One region of the Ramlibacter sp. P4_H7 genome, then DNA from elsewhere that is predicted to be linked to it. Evidence: predicted binding sites of a transcription regulator. Region 1 holds the regulator's gene; the other holds the start of a gene.
The links. Region 1 encodes LexA, which represses DNA repair genes until DNA is damaged. Its sites were predicted from a motif close to ACTGTATNNNNATACAGT; they were not measured.
Positions count from the first base shown of each region.

Region 2: the regulator LexA is predicted to act here: its motif matches at 1,599-1,616, upstream of AC1DSA_RS19175 (DNA topoisomerase IV subunit B).

Region 1 covers NZ_JBFUKP010000004.1:203,397-213,725, forward strand. Annotated here, with positions in the region: gene adk (adenylate kinase) at 1-39, shown strand, start outside; gene AC1DSA_RS07905 (asparaginase) at 36-971, opposite strand; gene lexA (transcriptional repressor LexA) at 1,039-1,713, shown strand; gene AC1DSA_RS07915 (hypothetical protein) at 1,824-2,114, shown strand; gene AC1DSA_RS07920 (DUF1993 domain-containing protein) at 2,095-2,610, opposite strand; gene AC1DSA_RS07925 (D-2-hydroxyacid dehydrogenase family protein) at 2,705-3,712, shown strand; gene AC1DSA_RS07930 (MFS transporter) at 3,805-4,950, shown strand; gene AC1DSA_RS07935 (3-hydroxyacyl-CoA dehydrogenase) at 4,978-6,498, shown strand; gene AC1DSA_RS07940 (oxepin-CoA hydrolase, alternative type) at 6,500-7,279, shown strand; gene AC1DSA_RS07945 (Crp/Fnr family transcriptional regulator) at 7,333-8,058, shown strand; gene AC1DSA_RS07950 (phosphotransferase family protein) at 8,055-9,158, shown strand; gene AC1DSA_RS07955 (acyl-CoA dehydrogenase family protein) at 9,186-10,329, shown strand, end outside.
Region 2 covers NZ_JBFUKP010000015.1:99,338-109,666, forward strand. Annotated here, with positions in the region: gene AC1DSA_RS19175 (DNA topoisomerase IV subunit B) at 1-1,564, opposite strand, end outside; gene AC1DSA_RS19180 (MFS transporter) at 1,724-2,947, shown strand; gene AC1DSA_RS19185 (hypothetical protein) at 2,944-3,075, shown strand; gene AC1DSA_RS19190 (SDR family oxidoreductase) at 3,134-3,946, shown strand; gene AC1DSA_RS19195 (class I SAM-dependent methyltransferase) at 3,951-4,487, shown strand; gene dapA (4-hydroxy-tetrahydrodipicolinate synthase) at 4,520-5,407, shown strand; gene bamC (outer membrane protein assembly factor BamC) at 5,433-6,512, shown strand; gene AC1DSA_RS19210 (MBL fold metallo-hydrolase) at 6,561-7,337, shown strand; gene AC1DSA_RS19215 (hypothetical protein) at 7,398-7,628, opposite strand; gene AC1DSA_RS19220 (hypothetical protein) at 7,793-8,302, opposite strand; gene AC1DSA_RS19225 (JmjC domain-containing protein) at 8,299-9,429, opposite strand; gene AC1DSA_RS19230 (FKBP-type peptidyl-prolyl cis-trans isomerase) at 9,450-9,944, shown strand; gene AC1DSA_RS19235 (outer membrane lipoprotein) at 10,063-10,329, opposite strand, start outside.

The DNA.
Region 1 (10,329 bases):
ATCACCGAGCGCGCGCTGCAAGCCCTCGCGGACTGCTAGCGCATCAACTCCAGCAGAAGGGCGATCCGGGCCTTCACGGGCGACAGTCCGTCGGCCGAAGGCAGGCGGTCGCCCGCGTGCGGCAGTACCCGGCCCTGCGCGCAGCGCGAACTGCGCAGCACCACGACACCTTGCTGCTGCGCCTGCAGCAGCGCGTCTTCCAGCGCATGGTGCACGGTGCCGTTGCCGGTGGCGGCTACGACCAGGCCTTTCACGCCATCCGCCGCGAGGGCCCGCACGATCGCGCCGCCGGCGCCCGCATGGCTCATGACGATCTCGACCCTGGGCCACGCCTCGGGCTGCGGAAGCGATGCGGCATCGCGCAGCGCAGGCCCCTGCGGCCACGCGCGCAACATGCGCAGCCGGCCTTCTTCCACGTAGCCCAGCGCGCCGGCGTCGCCGCAGGAGAACGCATCCAGCCGGTAGCCGTGCACCTTCTGCACGTCCGCGGCGCCGTGCAGCGCGCCCGCAAACACGACGCACACGCCTTGCGCCAGCGGTGAGGCCGCCACGGCGATCGCGTCCGTGAGATTCTGCGGGCCGTCCGGCGCCGAGGACGTCGCCGGGCGCATCGCGCCGGTCAGCACCACCGGCTTCGCCGGCGCCAGCACCGACTGCAGGAAGAAGGCGGTTTCCTCCATGGTGTCCGTGCCGTGCGTGACGACGATGCCCGCGACCTCGGGCTGCGCGAGCCAATGCATGCAGCGCTGCGCCAGCTTGCACCAGGTGGCGAAGTCCATGTTCTTGCTATCGAGCTGCGCCACCTGCTCGGCGTGCAGTTCCACGTCCGCTGCCGCCGGCAGGCCCGCCAGCAGGTCCTGCACACCCACCTCGCCCGCGCGGTACCCGAGGTTGTCCGCGGCGGAGGCGGCACGGCCGGCGATGGTGCCGCCGGTGCCCAGGACGACGATTCTTCTGCGACTCACTTGCATTCCCGTCCAAACTGTTTAAAAATACAGATACTGGATATCAACACAGTAACCAGCCGGAGCCCGCCCCATGATGGACACACCGAAGCTGACAGCCCGCCAGCAACAGATTCTGGACCTGATCCAGAGCGCCATCGCGCGCACCGGCGCGCCGCCCACCCGCGCGGAGATCGCGGCCGAGCTCGGCTTCAAGTCCGCGAACGCGGCAGAAGAGCACCTGCAGGCGCTGGCGCGCAAGGGCGTCATCGAACTCGTCAGCGGCACCTCGCGCGGCATCCGCCTGCAGAGCGAGGCCCTGCGCTCCATCCACGAATCACGCGTCAAGCAGTTCCAGTTGCCGCTGCAGGGGCTGGCGCAGCTGGCACTGCCCCTCATCGGTCGCGTGGCCGCCGGCTCGCCGATCCTGGCGCAGGAACACGTCGACCAGACCTACTACGTCGAAAGCGGGCTGTTCCAGCGGCGGCCCGACTACCTGCTCAAGGTGCGTGGCATGTCGATGCGCGACGCCGGCATCATGGACGGCGACCTGCTCGCGGTCCAGGCCACCAAGGACGCGAAGAACGGCCAGATCATCGTCGCGCGCCTGGGCGAGGACGTGACGGTCAAGCGCTTCCGGCGCAACAAGCACCTGATCGAACTGCACGCGGAAAACCCGGACTACCCCACGATCGTGGTGGAACCGGGCGAGCCCTTCGAGGTCGAGGGCGTGGCCGTCGGCCTGATCCGCAACACCATGCTGATGTAAATCCCCGCGGCTTCCGCAGGTGGCAGGCGTATGGCGAGCGGTCGCCATCACCCTGCGGCCGCCGCATGTCCAACCAATCCTGCCTGTGTCTTTCCGACAGGAGCTGTCACATGGCAACCGCATTCCTCTTTCCCCTGGCCAACCTGTTCGCGCGCCTGCAGGCCTTCGCCGCCTGGCTCGCCCCGCGTCCCGCACCCGTGCCCCGCGTTGCGGTGCCAGCGCCCGTTCAGCGCATGGCGGCATCGCGCCCGGCCATGCCGTTGCGCGTCGTGCGCGTGCTGGAGCCGAGCGCGCCGCGCGCGGTGGCGGGGCGCATGGTCATCTCCGGGCGGCTGGCGGACGTCTGCGCGGAGCTCGAACGCCTCGCCGCCCAGGAATCCGTCAGCGCTGCCCGCCCGTGAGGTAGTCGGTCTTGCCCAGGTCCACGCCGTTGTGGCGCAGGATGTCGTAAGCAGTCGTGACGTGGAAGAAGAAGTTGGGCAGCACCCAGGTCGTCAGGTAGGCCTGGGCCTTCATCGTCCGGGTGGTGTCGCGGCCGACCGGGAAGGTGATCTCCCTGTCCTCGGTGCCGTCCACCTTGGCGGCGGGCACGGTGGCCAGGAAGTCCAGCGTTTTCTGCACGCGGGCCTTCAGCTCCGGGAAGGTCGCCTCGTTGTCCTCGAACTTCGGGGCCTCCACGCCCGAGATGCGCGCCACGCCGTTCTTGGCGCCGTCGCAGGCGATCAGGATCTGGCGGGTGAAGGGCAGCATGTCCGGCGCCAGGCGGGCGGCCGCCAGCACTGCGGGATCGATCTTGCGCGCCTGCGCGTTGGCCCCGCCCTTGTCCAGGATGTGGATCAGGTTGCGCAGCATGTGCTGGAACAACGGCACGCTGGCCGTGTACATCGACATCGCCATTCGAGAGTCTCCTTGTGGGGGTGAACCCGCGATGCTAGCGCCCCGGCAACAGCCCCGCCGACGGCCGGGCATGCGCCGAGGCACAATCGCGGGGATGAACATCGTGATCCTCGACGATTACCAGGACGCGGTCCGCAAGCTGCAGTGCGCGTCCAAGCTGGAAGCCTATCCGGCCAAAGTCTTCACTAACACCGTCAAGGGCATCGGCCAACTTTCCGTGCGCCTGCGGGATGCCGACGTGATCGTCCTGATCCGCGAACGCACCCACATCACCCGCCAGCTGGTGGAAAAGCTGCCGCGCCTGAAGCTCATCTCCCAGACCGGCCGGGTCGGCGCGCACGTCGACATCGAAGCCTGCACCGAGCGCGGCATCGCCGTGGCCGAAGGCGTGGGCTCGCCCATCGCCCCGGCGGAACTGACCTGGGCGCTGATCATGACGGCCATGCGCCGCCTGCCGCAGTACATCAGCAGCCTCAAGCACGGCGCCTGGCAGCAGTCCGGGATGAAGTCGGGCTCCATGCCGCCCAACTTCGGCGTCGGCATGGTGCTGCGCGGCAAGACACTGGGCATCTGGGGCTACGGCAAGATCGGCCAGCTGGTCGCCGGCTACGGCAAGGCCTTCGGCATGCGCGTGCAGGTGTGGGGCAGTCCCGAGTCGCGCGCCAAGGCGCTCAGCGACGGCCTGCTGGCCGCGCCCAGCCGCGAGGCGCTCTTCACCGAAAGCGATGTGCTCAGCCTGCACCTGCGCCTGAACGAGGAGACCTTCGGCGTCGTCAAGCTGGAGGACCTCAACCGGATGAAGCCGACGGCGATGATCGTGAACACCTCGCGGGCCGAACTGATTGAGCCCGAGGGGCTCATCGCCGCACTGAACCGCGGCCGCCCCGGCATGGCGGCGATCGACGTGTTCGAGAGCGAACCCATCCTGCAGGGCCATGCCCTGCTGCGGCTGGAAAACTGCATCTGCACGCCGCACATCGGCTACGTCGAGCAGGAAAGCTACGAGCTGTACTTCGGCGCCGCCTTCGACAACGTCGTCAACTACATCAAGGGCACGCCCACGAACATCGTGAACCCCGGCGCCTTGCAGGTACGCCGCTAGGGTCTTCCCAAATGGCGGATGATGCGCCGCCATCCGGAGGGACCCCGCCCTTGTCGACCACCACCGCCCTCGCCGCCACGGACCGTCCGGCCATGCCGTCCGTGCTGTGGCCGCTGCTGTTCGGCAACTTCGTGATCGGCACCGGCGTGATGACGGTGCCGGGGACCCTCAACGACATCAGCAGTTCGCTGGCGATTTCGGTGGCCACCGCCGGCCAGCTGATCACGGCCGGCGCCGTGCTGATGGCCCTGGGCGCGCCCCTGTGCGCCGCCCTGGTGGCGGGATGGGACCGCCGGCGCCTGCTGGCCCTGTCCATGCTCTGGTACGCGCTGCTGCACCTGGCCTGCGCCCTCGCGCCCGGCTTCGCGCTCCTGCTGCCGCTGCGGGTGCTGGCCCTGCTGGCTCCCGCCATCTTCACGCCGCAGGCCGCGGCCTGCGTGGGCCTGCTGGTGCCGCCCGAACAGCGCGGACGCGCGATCACCTTCATCTTCCTCGGCTGGTCCGTGGCCTCGGTGCTGGGCATGCCGATCGCCGCGTTCGTCGGCGGCACGCTGGGCTGGCGCAGCGCGTTCGGCGTGGTGGCCCTGCTCAGCGTCGTCGCCGCGGCCTGGGTTTGGCGCTCCATGCCCGATGGCGTGAAGCCGCCGGCGCTGTCGGCGGCAGCCTGGAAGGAAACCTTCCGGTCCCGGGCGCTCATGACGACCGTGGCCGTGACCGTGCTGTACGCCGCGGGCCAGTTCGTGCAGTTCTCCTATTTCGCGCCCTACTTCAAGCAGAGGCTGGACATCACGCCCGGTGCGCTCAGCCTGTACTTCATGTGGTTCGGCGCCTTCGGCCTGGTGGGCAACATGGTGATGTCGCGCTACATCGACCGCGTCGGCGCGCCGCGCTCGGTGATGGTGGGCATCGTGCTCATGGCGATCAGCCTCGCGCTGTTCCCGCTGGGCACCACGCTGTGGCTGGCGGCGCTGGTGAGCATTCCGTGGGCGCTGGGCTGCTTCTCCTCCAACTCGGCGCAGCAGGCCCGGCTGGTGGGCATCGCGCCGCCGCTGGCGGCTGCGTCGGTGGCGCTCAATTCGTCCGCCATGTACGCGGGCCAGGCGATCGGCGCGGCCAGCGGCGGCTGGCTCATCACGCGCGGCGGCATGGATTCGCTGCCCTGGGCCGGCGTCCTCGGCCTGCTGGCCGCCATGGCCGCCAGCGCCCTGGCGACCCACTACACCCGCCGCGGAGTGTGAGTCCCGCCGGGCCCCGATAATGGCCCGATGGAGACACGTTTCAAGACGGTCGGCGTCGCCGGATCTGGCGCCATGGGACGCGGCATCGCGCAGATCGCCGCGCAGGCAGGCAGTGTCGTGCGGCTGTACGACACCCAGCCGGCCGCGGTCGAGCGCGCCATCCAGGAACTGGGCGCGCAGTGGGACCGGCTGCAGGAGAAGGGGCGCATGGACGCCGGCGCCGTGCAGGCCGCCAAGGAGCGGCTGCGCAGCGCCGCCAGCCTGGGCGACCTTGCCGACTGCGACCTCGTGATCGAGGCGGTGGTCGAGCGGCTCGACGTGAAGCAGTCGCTGTTCGCGCAACTGGAGGTCATCGTCGGCGCCGATGCCGTGCTCGCCTCCAACACCTCCTCGCTGTCCGTCACCGCCATCGCGGCCAAGCTGCAGCGGCCGCAGCGCGTGGCGGGCTACCACTTCTTCAATCCGGTGCCGCTGATGAAGGTGGTGGAAGTGATCGCCGGGATCAAGACCGATCCCGCGGTGTGCGAAGGCCTCACCGCCTATGCGCGGCAGATGGGCCACACGCCGGTGCAGGCCCAGGACACGCCGGGCTTCATCGTCAACCACGCCGGCCGCGGCTACAACACCGAGGCGCTGCGCATCGCGGGCGAAGGCGTGGCCGATTTCGCCACCATCGACCGCATCCTGCGCGACCAGGTGGGCTTCAGGCTGGGGCCGTTCGAGCTGATGGACCTGACCGGCCTCGACGTCTCGCATCCGGTGATGGAGTCCATCTTCCGCCAGTACTACGACGAGCCGCGCTACCGCCCCAGCGTCATCGCGGCGCAGCGCGTCGCCGGCAACGTGCTGGGACGCAAGACCGGCGAAGGCTTCTACCGCTACGTCGAGGGCAAGGCGCAGGTGCCGGCCGAACCCGCTGCCCCGAAGGTCGACGAGTTCCCGCCCGTGTGGGTCTCCACGCGCGCGGCGCGCCGTTCCGAGCTGCTCCAGCTGCTCAAGGATCTCGGTGCCAAGGTGGAGACCGGCCAGTCGCCTTCCGCGCAGGCGCTGACGCTGGTGGCGCCGCTCGGCTTCGACGTCACCACGGTGGCCGTGGTCGAACGGCTCGATCCGGCGCGCACGATCGGCATCGACCTGCTGGTGGAGGACAGCGCCACCAAGCGGCGCGTGCTCGCCACCAATCCCGCCACGCGCGCCGACATGCGCGATGCGGCGCACGCCCTGTTCGCGCGCGACGGCAAGCCGGTCAGCGTGATCCGCGACTCGGCCGGCTTCGTCACGCAGCGCGTGGTGGCCACCATCGTCAACATCGCCGCCGACATCTGCCAGCAGCGCATCTGCTCGCCCAAGGACCTGGAGACGGCCGTCACGCTGGGCCTGGGCTATCCGATCGGCCCGCTGGCGATGGGCGACCGCTGGGGGCCCACCAACGTGCTGGAAGTGCTGTTCAACATGCAGACCGTGTATGGCGACCCGCGCTACCGCCCCAGCCCCTGGTTGCGCCGGCGCGGCGCCATCGGCCTGTCGCTGCTGCAGGAAGAGGCCTGACATGGCCGCCGAACTGCAAAGCGCCAGCCACGGCCGCACGATGGTGCTGACCATCAGCAACCCCGAGCACCGCAATGCGCTTGGGCCGGAGATCTACGCGGCCGGTGTCGAGGCGCTCAACGCGGCCGACAGCAATCCCGAGATCGGCAGCGTGGTGATCACGGGGGCGGGAACCACGTTCTGCGCGGGCGGAAACCTGCAGCGCCTGCTCGACAACCGGCAGCGGCCCCGGGAGGTCCAGGCGCAGTCGATCGAGGGGCTGCATGGCTGGATCGATGCGATCCGCACCTTTCCCAAGCCGGTGATCGCGGCGGTGGAAGGCGCCGCCGCCGGCGCCGGCTTCTCGCTGGCACTGGCCTGCGACTTCATCGTCGCGGCCGACGATGCGGTGTTCGTGATGGCCTACAGCAGCGTTGCGCTGTCGCCCGATGGCGGCGGCACCTGGAGCCTGGCGCGCGCCCTGCCCCGCCAGCTCGTCAGCGAACTGCTGATGGGCGGCGAACGCATCGCGCCGGCCCGGCTGCACCAGCTGGGCATCGTCAACCGTGTCGTGACCGCCGGCGGCGCGCTGGATGAGGCACTGGCCCTGGCAGGACGCCTGAACGAGCGCGCGCCCAATGCCCTGGCCAGCATCAAGGAACTGGTGAACGACGCGGCCACCGCCACCCTGACGCAGCAGCTCGCCAGCGAAAGCGACCACTTCGTGCGCAACCTGCACCATGCCAACGGCGGCATCGGCATCCAGGCCTTCCTCACCAAGCAGAAACCCCGCTACTCCTGAAGGGTCCCGCACGCGACAATCGCGCCGAGCGCCAGTCGCTCACAAGACAGACCATGGACGACCCCATTCTTACCATTGAAGAACGCGCAGCGATCAACAACGGCCGCTGGTTTTCTTCCCTTTCGCCCTCGCTTCGCCACGACATCCTCCGATGTGCCTACGTCAAACGCTACAAGGACGGCGAGCTGATCTGCGCGCGCGGCGATCCGGCCGAGTCATGGAGCGGCGTGGCGCGCGGCGCGGTGCGGGTGAGCTCCACCTCCATCACGGGCAAGCAGGTCACGCTGACCTACGTCGAGCCGGGGATCTGGTTCGGTGACGTCGCAATGTTCGACGGCGAACGCCGCACGCACGACGCCTATGCGCACGGGGACACCACCATGATGATGGTCTCGCGCGCCGACGTGCAGAAGATCCTGTCCCAGCACGTCGAGCTGTACGAGGCGCTGCTGCGCCTGCACGCCCGCCGCATCCGCACGCTGTTCGGCCTGGTCGAGGACCTGAACACGCTGCCGCTGCGCGCACGCCTGGCCAAGCAGCTGGCGCACCTGGTGCGCAGCTACGGCGTCCCGTCGCTGGCCGACGGCGGCGAGGTGCGCATCGGACTGCACCTGGCGCAGGAGGAACTGGCGCAGCTGCTGGGCGCCTCGCGCCAGCGCGTCAACCAGGAACTCAAGCAGATGGAGCGCGAGGAAGTGATCCGCATCGAGCCGGGCGGGCTGGTCGTGCGCAACCGCGACGCCCTCATGCGCATCATCGAATCGGACACCGAGCGATGACCGACACTTATGAGCATTTCGTCGGCACCCGCGCGGTGTCCGACCAGCACGCCTTCGACGTGGCCGCGCTCACGGCCTGGCTGGAAAAGAACATCGAAGGCTTCCGCGGCCCGGTGACTGTGGAGATGTTCAAGGGCGGCCAGTCCAATCCCACCTACAAGCTGCTCACGCCCGGGCGCAACTACGTGATGCGGTCCAAGCCCGCGCCCGTCGCCAAGCTGCTGCCCTCGGCGCACGCCATCGAGCGCGAGTTCGCCGTCATGAGCGGCCTCCACGGCACCGGCGTGCCGGTGCCGCGCATGTACGGCCTGTGCGAGGACGAGTCCGTGATCGGGCGCGCCTTCTACATCATGGAGTGCATGGAAGGCCGCGTGCTGTGGGACCAGGCGCTGCCGGAGATGACGCCGGCGCAGCGCGGCGAGATCTACGACGAAATGAACCGCGTCATCGCGGCACTGCACACCGTGAAGTTCGCCGAGCGCGGCCTGGCGGGCTACGGCAAGCCGGGCAACTACTTCGACCGCCAGATCGGCCGCTGGAGCAAGCAGTACAAGGCCTCCGCCGACGGCGCCGGCCCCATGAGCCAGCCGATCCCGGACATGGAAAAGCTGGTCGAATGGCTGCCGGCGCACATCCCGCCGGCGGCGCGCGACGAGTCCAAGGTCTCGATCGTGCACGGCGACTACCGCCTGGACAACGTGATGTTCCACGCCACCGAGCCGCGCATCGTCGCCGTGCTGGACTGGGAGCTGTCCACGCTGGGCCATCCGCTGGCGGACTTCAGCTACCACTGCATGGCCTGGCACATCCCGCACCCGGGCCGCGGCATCGGCGGGCTGGACCTCGCCGCGCTCGGCATCCCGGCCGAAGAGGATTACATGCGCCGCTACTGCGAGCGCACCGGCCTGGCCACGGTCGACGAACTGAAGGCCGACTGGAATTTCTACCTGGCCTACAACCTGTTCCGCATCGCCGCCATCCTGCAGGGCATCGCCAAGCGGGTGGAGGCCGGCACCGCATCGAGCGCGCAGGCCGTGGCCTCGGCCGCCGGCGCGCGGCCGATGGCGGAACTCGCGTGGTCCTTCGCGCAAAAGGCCTGATCCCGTTTCACCGAGGAGAGATAGCACATGGACTTCGACTACCCCGCCAAGACCAAGGAACTCCAGGCGCGCCTGCAGAAGTTCATGGACGAGCACATCTACCCGAACGAGGGCACGTACAAGAAGCAGCTGCAGGAGAACACCGATGCGGGCAAGCGCTGGTCACCCATCCCCATCATCGAGGACCTGAAGAAGAAGGCGCGCCCGGCCGGCCTGTGGAACCTGTTCCTGCCCGTGGACACCGCGCAGGCCTCCGGCTACAAGGGGGCCGGCCTCACGAACCTGGAATACGCGCCGCTGGCCGAGATCATGGGGCGCGTGCCATGGTCGTCCGAGGTGTTCAACTGCTCCGCGCCCGACACGGGCAACATGGAAACGATCGCCCGCTACGGCTCCGACGAGATCAAGGCGCGCTGGCTCAAGCCCCTGCTGGAAGGGGAGATCCGTTCGGCCTTCGCTATGACGGAGCCGGAGGTCGCATCGTCTGACGCCACCAACATCCAGACGCGCATCGAGCGCCAGGGCGACCACTACATCGTCAACGGCCACAAGTGGTGGATCTCCGGCGCGCCCGATCCGCGCTGCAAGGTCTACATCACGATGGGGAAGACCGACCCGGACGCGCCGCGCCATTCGCAGCAGAGCATGATCGTGATCCCGGCGGACTCGCCCGGCATCCGCATCGTGCGGCCGCTGGACGTGTTCGGCTACGACGACGCACCGCACGGCCACGCCGAGATGTACTTCGAGAACGTCAAGGTGCCGGCCGGCAACATCCTGCTGGGTGAAGGCCGCGGCTTCGAGATTGCGCAGGGCCGCCTCGGCCCGGGCCGCATCCACCACTGCATGCGCCTGATCGGCCTGGCCGAGCGCGCCCTGGAACTGATGTGCCGCCGCGCGTCCTCGCGCGTCGCCTTCGGCAAGACCGTCGCCCAGCAGACCGTGACGCAGGAGCGCATCGCCGAGGCGCGCTGCAAGATCGACATGGCGCGCCTGCTCACGCTCAAGGCCGCCTGGATGATGGACGTGGCCGGCAACAAGGCCGCCAAGACCGAGATCGCGATGATCAAGGTGGTGGCTCCGAGCATGGCCTGCCAGGTGATCGACTGGGCGATGCAGGTGCACGGCGGCGGCGGCGTCTCCGGCGCCTTCCCGCTCGCGCAGGCCTATG
Region 2 (10,329 bases), on a different contig from region 1:
AGAACAAGGTCAACAGCAGCACCTGGATGTGCGAGCCGTCCACGTCGGCGTCGGACAGGATGCAGATCTTGCCGTAGCGCAGGCCCGAAAGGTCCACCGTGTCGTTGGGACCGTGCGGGTCCACGCCGATGCCGACGGCGATGTCGTGGATTTCGGTATTGGCGAACAGGCGGTCGCGTTCGACCTCCCAGGTGTTGAGCACCTTGCCCCGCAGCGGCAGGATGGCCTGGCATTCCTTGTCGCGGCCCATCTTGGCGCTGCCGCCGGCGGAGTCGCCCTCGACCAGGAAGATCTCGTTGTGCGACAGGTCCTTGCTTTCACAGTCGGTGAGTTTGCCGGGCAGCACGGCGACGCCGGAGCCCTTGCGCTTTTCCACCTTCTGGCCGGCCTTCTGGCGCGACTGGGCGGCGCGGATCGCCAATTCAGCCAGCTTCTTGCCGTACTCGACATGCTGGTTGAGCCAGAGCTCCAGCCCCGGCCGCACGAAGCTGGACACCAGCCGGACCGCATCGCGCGAGTTCAGCCGTTCCTTGATCTGGCCCTGGAACTGCGGGTCGAGTACCTTGGCCGAGAGCACGTACGAGGCGCGGGCGAACACGTCCTCCGGCAGCAGCTTCACGCCCTTGGGCTGCAGGTTGTGCAGTTCGATGAAGCTCTTGACCGCATTGAACAGGCCATCGCGCAGGCCGCTGTCGTGGGTGCCGCCGGCCGTGGTGGGAATCAGGTTGACGTAGCTTTCGCGCACGGGCTGGCCGTCTTCCGTGAAGGCCACGCACCACGCCGCGCCCTCGCCTTCCGCGAAGTTCTCGTTGCTGTCGGCGTAGCCCTCGCCCTCGAACAGCGGGATGACGGGATCGGCCGTCAGGGTCTGCATGAGGTAGTCGCGCAGGCCGCCCTTGTACTGCCAGGACTGCGTGTCCTTCTTCTTCTCGTCGACCAGCTGCACGGTCACTCCGGGCATCAGCACCGCCTTGCTGCGCAGCAGGTGCGCCAGCTCGTTCATGGGCAGCACGGTGCTGTCGAAGTACTTCGCGTCGGGCCAGACCCGCACCGTCGTGCCCTGCTTGCGGTCGTCGGGCCCGGCCTTGCGGACCTTGAGCGGCTCGACGACGTCGCCGCCGGAGAACGTGATCGTCGCCACCTGGCCGTCGCGGTGGACCGTGGCTTCCAGCCGCTTGGCCAGGGCGTTGGTCACCGAGACGCCGACGCCGTGCAGGCCGCCGGAGAAGCTGTAGGCGCCACCCTTGCCCTTGTCGAACTTGCCGCCGGCATGCAGGCGCGTGAACACCAGTTCGATCACGGGGGCCTTCTCTTCCGGGTGCAGGCCGAACGGGATGCCGCGGCCATCGTCCTCCACGCTCACGGAACCATCGCCGTGCAGGATGACCTTCATGCGCTTGCCGTGCCCGGCCAGGGCCTCGTCGGCGGCGTTGTCCAGCACCTCCTGCAGCGCGTGCAGGGGGTTGTCGGTGCGCGTGTACATGCCGGGCCGCTGCTTGACGGGCTCCAGGCCTTTCAGCACGCGGATCGAGCCTTCGGAGTACTCGGAGGGTTTGGTGGCCATAGGGGTGCGAATTGTAGTCGGCGCGCGTTGGCTCACTGGATGAACGTACAGGCAAGCGTACATTGATGCGCGGGCCTCATCAATCCCCCCCGAACATTTCAACAGGGTTGTCAGGCGTGCAGCAAGCGAAAGCAGGGACCAGTCGGTAGAGTCCCATCCATGCAATCCGTCCAACGCAAGCTATCGATGACGCAGGTGCTGGCCTGCGGGGCGCTGATCGTCACCCTGTCCATGGGCATCCGCCACGGCTTCGGCCTGTGGCTGCAGCCGATCACCCAGGCGCAGGGCTGGAGCCGCGAGACCTTCGCCTTCGCGATCGCGATCCAGAACATCTCCTGGGGCGTGATCGGCATCTTCGCCGGCATGCTGAGCGACCGGTTCGGGGCGTTCCGCGTGCTGCTCGCGGGCACGGCCCTCTATGCGGCCGGATTGGCCGGCATGGCCCTGGCGCCGACCCCTCTGCTGTTCGCCCTCACCGCGGGCGTGCTGATCGGCGCAGCCCAGGCCGGCACGACCTACGCGGTGGTCTACGGGGTCGTGGGGCGGCAGGTGGACCCGGCCCGGCGCTCCTGGGCCATGGGCATCACCGCGGCGGCCGGATCGTTCGGGCAGTTCCTGATGGTGCCGGTCGAAGGCTTCCTGATCGGCGGCGTCGGCTGGCAGCAGGCGCTGCTGGTGCTGGCGATCGCGGTGCTGCTGATCGTCCCGCTCGCCTTCGGACTGCGCGAGCCCGGCTTCCACGCGGGCGCGCCCGCACCGAAGCGCGACCAGACGATCTTCCAGGCGCTGACCGAAGCCTTCAAGTACCCCAGCTTCCAACTGCTGATGGCGGGCTACTTCGTGTGCGGCTTCCAGGTGGTGTTCATCGGCGTGCACATGCCCAGCTACCTGAAGGACAAGGGCCTGTCGCCGCAGGTGGCCAGCTATGCCCTCGCGCTGATCGGACTGTTCAACGTGTTCGGCACCTACATCGCCGGCACCCTGGGGCAGAAGCTTGCCAAGCGCAAGATCCTGGCGGCGATCTACCTCGGCCGCTCGATCGCGATCGCGCTGTTCCTGTGGGCCCCGCTGTCGCCGATGTCGGTCTACCTGTTCTCCGCCGTGATGGGCGTGCTGTGGCTGTCCACGGTCCCGCCCACCAATGCCACGATCGCGCAGATCTTCGGCGTGGCCCACCTGTCGATGCTGGGCGGATTCGTCTTCTTCAGCCACCAGATCGGTTCGTTCCTGGGCGTGTGGCTGGGCGGCCTGCTGTACGACCGCACCGGCAGCTACGACATCGTCTGGTACATCGCCATCGCCCTGGGCCTGTTCGCCGCGCTGGTGAACCTGCCGGTGCGCGAGTCACCGATCGCGCGCGGGGCGCAGCCGCAGCCGGCATGAGCCCACGCGCCTGGAAGTTCACCGCCTGGACCGCCGCCGCGGTGGTCCTGGCCGGCGTGTTCGCGCTTTACGCGCAGCCGCAGATGATGGTCGCGCTGGGCGACATGATCTGGGCCTGTTTCCGGTGACACCGTTTCCGACAGCCTGCAACCGCACTTCGCCGCGCGTGCACTACAGTTCGCGGCCATGAACGTGACCCTCATCACCGGCGGCTCCGACGGCATCGGGGCCGAGATGGCGCGCCAGCTCGCCGCCCTGCACGGCAAGGACCAGGCCCTGGTGCTGGCCGGCCGCAGCACCGAGAAGCTGGACGCCGTCGCCGCGCAGTGCCGCGCCCACGGCAGCGACGTGCTCACCGTGGCCATGGACGTGGCGGTGGAGGCGCAGTGCCGGGACCTCGTCGAGCAAGCGCTGCGCCGGTTCGGCCGCCTGGACACCCTGGTCAACAACGCGGGCGTCTCGGCGCAGGCCCTGTTCGAGGAAGTCAGCGCGCGGGACCTGCACTGGTACGAGGACCTCATGAAGGTCAACCTGTGGGGCTCCGTATGGTGCACCCATGCCGCCCTGCCCTCCATCAAGGCGGCTCGCGGCCGCATCGTCGCGGTCAGTTCGCTCTCGGGACTGCTCGGCGTCCCCGGCCGTTCCGCGTACGCCGCGACCAAGTTCGCGATGACGGGATTCTTCGAGGCGCTGCGGGCGGAGCTGAAAAGCGCCGGCGTGAGCGTCACCATCGCCTACCCCGGCGTCGTCACCACGCAGTTGCGGCACCGCGGCTACAACGCGCGCGGCGAGGCAGCCGGGTTCAGCGGACTGAAGGAGGACGACGCGATGACGGTGGAGGAATGCGCGCGCCTGATCGTCGACGGCATGGAGCGCCGCCAGCGCGACATCGTCATGACGGCCCGGGGCAAGATCGGCCGCTTCCTCAAGCTGCTGGCGCCGGGTGTCGTGGAGAACATGGCGCTGGCCGCCCTGAAGGACGAAGTGCGTCCCCGCTGAAGCCATGCACGGCAGCGAAGCCCCCTCCCCCTGGATCGTCCGGTTCACTCCGCTGGTGCCGGCCGGCGGCGCCGTGCTGGACCTCGCCTGCGGGCGCGGCCGCCACCTGCGCTGGTTCGCCAGCCGCGGCCATCCGGTGACCGGCGTGGACCGCGACGCCGATGCGCTGGCGCCGCTGCAGGGCATCGGCGAAACCTTGCTGGCCGACATCGAGGACGGTCCCTGGCCGCTGGCCGGACGGCAGTTCGCCGCCGTGGTCGTCACCAACTACCTCTGGCGTCCCCTTTGCACGCGCATCCTGGAAGCGGTGGCGCCCGGCGGCGTGCTGCTCCATGAAACCTTCGCGCAAGGCAACGAAACGGTGGGCAAGCCGTCGCGTGCGGATTTCCTGCTCGCGCCGGGCGAACTGCTGCGTGCGTACGCGGGGCTGCGGGTGGTCGCCTACGAAGACGGCTTCCTGGGCGGACCCGATCGATTCGTCCAGCGGATCGCGGCCGTGCGCGAGCCGGCAGGCGCCGCACCGGTGCGTTACCTGCTCTAGCTACAATCACCTATTCCCCGGGAAGAACCCCCATGACACCGATTACTGGCAGCATCGTGGCGCTCGTGACGCCGATGCACGAGGACGGCAGCGTCGACTATCCGGCGCTGCGCAAGCTCGTCGACTGGCACATCGCGGAAGGCACGGACTGCATCGGCGTGGTCGGCACCACCGGCGAGTCGCCGACGGTCGACGTCGAGGAGCACCGCGAGATCATCCGCGTGGCGGTCGAACAGGCCAACGGCCGCGTGCCGATCATGGCCGGCTGCGGCGCCAATTCCACCGTCGAAGCGATCGAGCTCGCCCGCTACGCGCAGAAGGTCGGCGCGGACTGCCAGCTGCAGGTCGTGCCCTACTACAACAAGCCGACGCAGGAAGGGCAGTACCAGCATTTCAAGGCCATCGCCGAAGCGACCGGCGACCTGCCCATGGTGCTTTACAACGTGCCCGGCCGCACCGTCGCGGACATGCAGCATGACACCGTGCTGCGGCTCGCGCGCGTGCCCGGCATCATCGGCATCAAGGAGGCCACGGCCGACATCGAGCGGGCCCAGTGGCTCATCCGCGAAGTGCCCAAGGGTTTTGCCGTCTACTCCGGCGACGACCCGACCGCCGTGGCGCTCATGCTGTGCGGCGGACAGGGCAACGTGAGCGTGACCGCCAACGTGGCGCCGCGCCTGATGCACGAGCTGTGCGTGGCCGCGATCGCGGGCGACACCAGGCGCGCAATGGAGATCCAGTTCCGTTTGATGCCCGTGCACAAGCACCTGTTCGTCGAGGCCAACCCGATCCCGGTCAAGTGGGCGATGGCCCGCATGGGCCTGATGGGCGGCGCGCTGCGCCTGCCGATGACGCCGCTTGCCAAGGCGAACGAGGCCGCGGTCGAAACCGCGCTGCGCGCCGCCGGCCTGCTGGCCTGAGCCCGCGAAAGTTTGAGGGGATTCAATGAAGTTGATTGAGAAGTTCGGGCTGCTCGCCCTCGCCGTTGCGCTGAGCGCCTGTTCGGTGCTGGAGAGCGACAAGATCGATTACCGCAGCGCCAGCAAGGCCCCGACCCTGGAAGTCCCGCCCGACCTCACCCAGCTGTCGCGCGACACGCGTTACGTGGTGCCCGGCGGCGGCACGGTGTCGGCCAACAGCTATGCGCTGGGCCAGTCGGTCCCCGGCCTGCCGACGGCCGCCACGGCCGTGGGCGACGTGCGCATCGAGCGCGCGGGCACGCAGCGCTGGCTGGTGGTGAACCGCCCGGCGGACCAGCTGTGGCCGCTGGTGCGCGACTTCTGGCAGGAGAACGGTTTCCTGCTGGCCATGGACCAGTCCAACCTGGGCATCATGGAAACGGACTGGGCCGAGAACCGCGCCAAGATCCCGACCGACTTCATCCGCAATTCGCTGGGCAAGCTGCTCGACTCGGTCTACTCGACGGCCGAGCGCGACAAGTTCCGCACGCGCCTGGAGCGCTCCGCCAGCGGCACCGAGATCTTCATCAGCCATCGCGGAATGATCGAGGTGTACAGCAACACGCAGAAGGACCAGACGATGTGGCAGCCGCGGCCGACCGACCCGGAGCTGGAAGCCGAATTCCTGCGCCGGCTGATGGTCAAGCTCGGCGCGCCGCAACTTCAGGCGCAGTCCGCCGCCGCCGCCCCATCCGACATCAAGCCGACCTCGCGCGTCTCCACGATCGGCAGCCAGCCCGTGGTGCTGATCGACGAACCCTTCGATCGCGCCTGGCGCCGCGTGGGCCTGGCGCTCGACCGTACCGGTTTCACGGTCGAGGACCGCGACCGCAGCCAGGGCACCTACTTCGTGCGCTACGTGCCGCCGAACCCCGACAAGAAGGAGCCCGGCTTCTTCGGCAAGCTGTTCAGCCGCACCTCGAACGAGCAGCCGCTCAAGTACCGCATCACGGTCAAGGGCGAGGGCCAGACCACCACGGTCGCGGTGCTCAATTCCAGCGGCGCGCCCGAGGCCTCGCAGGATGCCCAGCGCATCGTGCAGGTCATCGCGGACGACCTGAAGTAAGGACGGGATGGGGCCCGGGCTGCCGCCGCGGGCTTCGTCCCCTTCGCCGTGATCCGCTTCAAATCCCTGGGCAGCGGCAGTTCCGGCAACGCCACCGTCGTGCAGGCGCATGCCGGCGCCCGCCTCAGCCACCTGCTGGTCGACTGCGGCCTCGGAATCCGCGAGCTGGACAAGCGCCTGGGCGCCGCCGGCATGCTGGCCGAGCAGATCGACGCCATCTTCGTCACCCACGAGCACGGCGACCACATCGGCTGCGCGCGCCAGCTCGCCCTGCGCGAGCGCATTCCCGTGTACATGAGCGAAGGCACCTATGCCGCGATCGGCCAGCCTGACTTCGACGGGCTGCTGCGCATTGCATGCGACGCATCGGCCTTCGAGGTCGGCGGCCTGCAGGTGCGGCCGTTCACGGTGCCGCATGACGCGCGCGAGCCGCTGCAGCTCACCTGCACCGACGGAGCGACGCGCTTCGGCATCCTGACCGACCTCGGCCACGTCAGCGCGCACGTGCAGCAGGAGCTCGCCGGTTGCGCGACCGTGCTGCTGGAGTGCAACCACGACGAGGAGCTGCTGATGGGCGGCTCCTATCCGCCCTTCCTGAAGCGCCGCGTCGGCGGTGCCTGGGGCCACCTGGCCAACAGTGCGGCGGCCGCCCTCGCGCAGTCGCTGCTGCAGGCAGGGGCGCTGCGGCAAGTGCTGGCCGCCCACCTGAGCGAGCAGAACAACCGGCCGGAACTGGCGCGCTGCGCGCTCGAGGAGTCCCTGGGCTCGGCCGTGGACATCCACATCGCCGACGGGCGCAGCGGCAGCGGCTGGCTTGCCGCCTAGGAACGCGGCCCACCAATGACAAAGCCGCCCGAAGGCGGCTCTGTTGGCAAGCGCGAAGGCTTACTTGGTGGCGGAAGCAGCGCTGGCGGCACCGGAGGCGGCGTCCGCAGCAGCGGAAGCGGCACCAGCGGCAGCGGAGGCAGCAGCGTCGGCAGCCGGGGCAGCGGCGGGCGCCGGAGCCGGGGCGGGAGCAGCAGCGGGAGCCGGAGCAGGCGCCGGCTCTTCCTTCTTGCCGCAGGCGGCCAGGGCAACGGCTGCGACCATCGTGGCGAGAACGAGCGATTTCTTCATTTCAGTTTCCTTCTAGGGATAGGGACAACGATTCCGGAATTTGTCCTTGGCAGCATGCGCCGCCAGGTGACCGAGTGGAGAGGCTCGAGCCCTTTCCAGCTCAGCCAATTATTATAACCTTACCTGCATTTTCTTCGGGCCTTCCCCACTGCCGCGTTGACCCGTCAGAGGCCCAGCGTGCTGGCCGGAAATGCCGGCGTTGCCTTCTGCAGCCACGCGTTCAGCAGTTCGCGCACGGCGACGCGCCGCTCGGGCTCGCTGCCGCAGTAGCCATTGCAGCGTTCGATGTCGCGGCGCTCCAGCACCCACGACGGGCTCCAGATCGCGCTGGGCAGGTCCAGCGGATCGGCCGCGGAACAGGCCGACGCGGTGACAATGTGGGACCAGAGCCCGCGCCAGCGCACGAAGCGCGCATGCTGGCGCGCCACAGCGTCGTAGCGCTTGGCCAGCAGCACCATGTGGCGCCCGGTGCGGGACCACGCCTGCAGCGATTCGGCCACCGCCCGCTCGCCCAGGGGCCAGTCCTCGAAACTGGCATCGCTAAGGACGATCTCGCGCCAGCCTTCCCGCGCCGCGGTGGCAAGAGCGTCGCGGACCAGCTGGCGGAACTCTTCCCGACCCTCGAAGCGGCGGGACGGAAGTTCCGGCCCGGCCGCATGCACGCCGTCGTTCATGTCGCACCTCCATTCGCGTGGGCCCAGCCCGCATCGCACCAGGACCGCAGCAGGTCAAGGGCCGCCTCGCTGGCGCCCTCCAGTTCCCGCGCATCGAGCCGGCGCTGGTCGGCGAGCCGGCGCATCAGTGCCGCATCGCGTCCGCCTGCGCGCCAGGCCTCGCCATTGATGAACACGTGGCGACGGTCGTGCAGCATGCGCGTGCGCGCATCGAGCGCGATGGACCGCAGCCGGCGCGGCACCCGTCCCGGCTCGAACCACACGTTCGCCTTCGGCTCCGTGAGGTACTCGCCCAGGGCCCGGTCCAGCGACGAAGGATCCTTCAGAGCCGCGGCCAGCGCATCTCGGGCGAAGACGGCCAGGCCTTCGGGAATCGCGCCCGGCGAGCCGGTGGCCTCCTGCCGCGGGTCCTGGTAGATGCGCTCCGCGCCCTGCTCCGCGGCCTCATCGGCCATGCGCTGCAGCAGCTCGCGCGCGAGTTCGCCCTGCGCCGGCGCGCGAAAGCCGATCGAATAGGTCTGGCAGTCACCCTCCGCGATGCCATCGTGCGCATAGCGGGGCGGCAGGTACAGAAGGTCGCCCGGCTCCAGCACCATCTCCTGCTCGGGCTCGAAGTGGGCCAGGATCTTCAGCGGCAGCCCTTCCTGCAGCGACAGGTCCCGTTGCCGGCCGATGCGCCAGCGGCGCCGGCCCTGCGCCTGCAGCAGGAACACGTCGTAGCTGTCGAAGTGGGGGCCGACGCCGCCACCGTCGGTCGCGAAGCTGATCATCAGGTCGTCGAGCCGCGCGGCGGGCAGGAAGTCGAAGCTGCGCAGCAGCGCATGGGCGCGCGCGTCGTGCAGGTCCACGCCCTGCACCAGCAGCGTCCAGTCGCTTTGCTTGCGTGCGGGCAGCGCACGCCGGGCGAAGGGGCCGCGCTGCAGCCGCCAGGATGCGCCCTCGCGGGCCACCAGCCGCGACTCGACCTCGTCGCGGGCGGCCAGAGCGAACAGTTCCGCAGGCGTCAGCAGCGGCTGGAACGCGGGCACGGCCTGGCGCACCAGCAGGGGTTTCTTCTGCCAGTGGCGCTTCATGAACTGGGCCGGCGTGAGGCCGCCCAGCAGGGCCGAATGTCGATCGATGTCCATCGCGGTGCGACAATTCTCCTATGGAAATCACACCGCACTGCGTCGTCGCCCTCAGCTGGACGCTCAAGGACACGCTGGGAGAGGAACTCGATCGGCTGGAAGAGCCCGTGGAGTTCCTGGTGGGCGGCAGCGACCTGCTGGCGAAGATCGAGGAGGCGCTGCAGGGCCACGAACCGGGCGACCGGGTGGACCTGCACCTGGAGCCGAAAGACGCTTTCGGCGACTACGACGAAACGCGCGTGTTCCTGGAGCCGCGCACGGTGTTCCCCGAGGTGCTGGAGGAAGGCATGACCTACGAGGGCCTGCCCACCGGCGCCACCAGCGAGGACGCCCCGCGCAACCTGCTCTACACCGTGACCGAGATCTATCCGGAGCACGTGGTGCTCGATGGCAACCACCCGCTGGCCGGCATCGCGCTACGGCTGCACCTGAAGGTCGAGGGCGTGCGCGAGGCCACCGAAGAGGAAATCGGCCAGGGCACGCTGGGCACCGGCTTCTTCCGGATCGGGGATTGAGGCCGGAGCCCCGTGCAGAAGGACTGCCGGCCGGCAGCTCCAATGAAAAAGCCGGGCTGCGCCCGGCTTTTCGGTGTTGGACCCTTTCAGGAACACCCGGTGTTCCCGAAGTGGACCGTCACGCGCGGTAGATCACGCCGTTGTCGACGCGCACGCGGTCACCCACGCGCAGGTCGCCGGTCGCGGGCACTTCGAACGTGCGCATCGCGCCCTGGTCGGACTGCATCGTGATGCGATAGCCGGGAGCGGTCGTCACGCCCTGCTGGTTGCGCGCCACCTGGTTGCCGATCGCCGCGCCGGCCACGCCACCCAGCACGGTCGCAGCGGTACGGCCGGTGCCGCCGCCGATCTGGCTGCCGATGGCCGCGCCGGCCAGGCCGCCCAC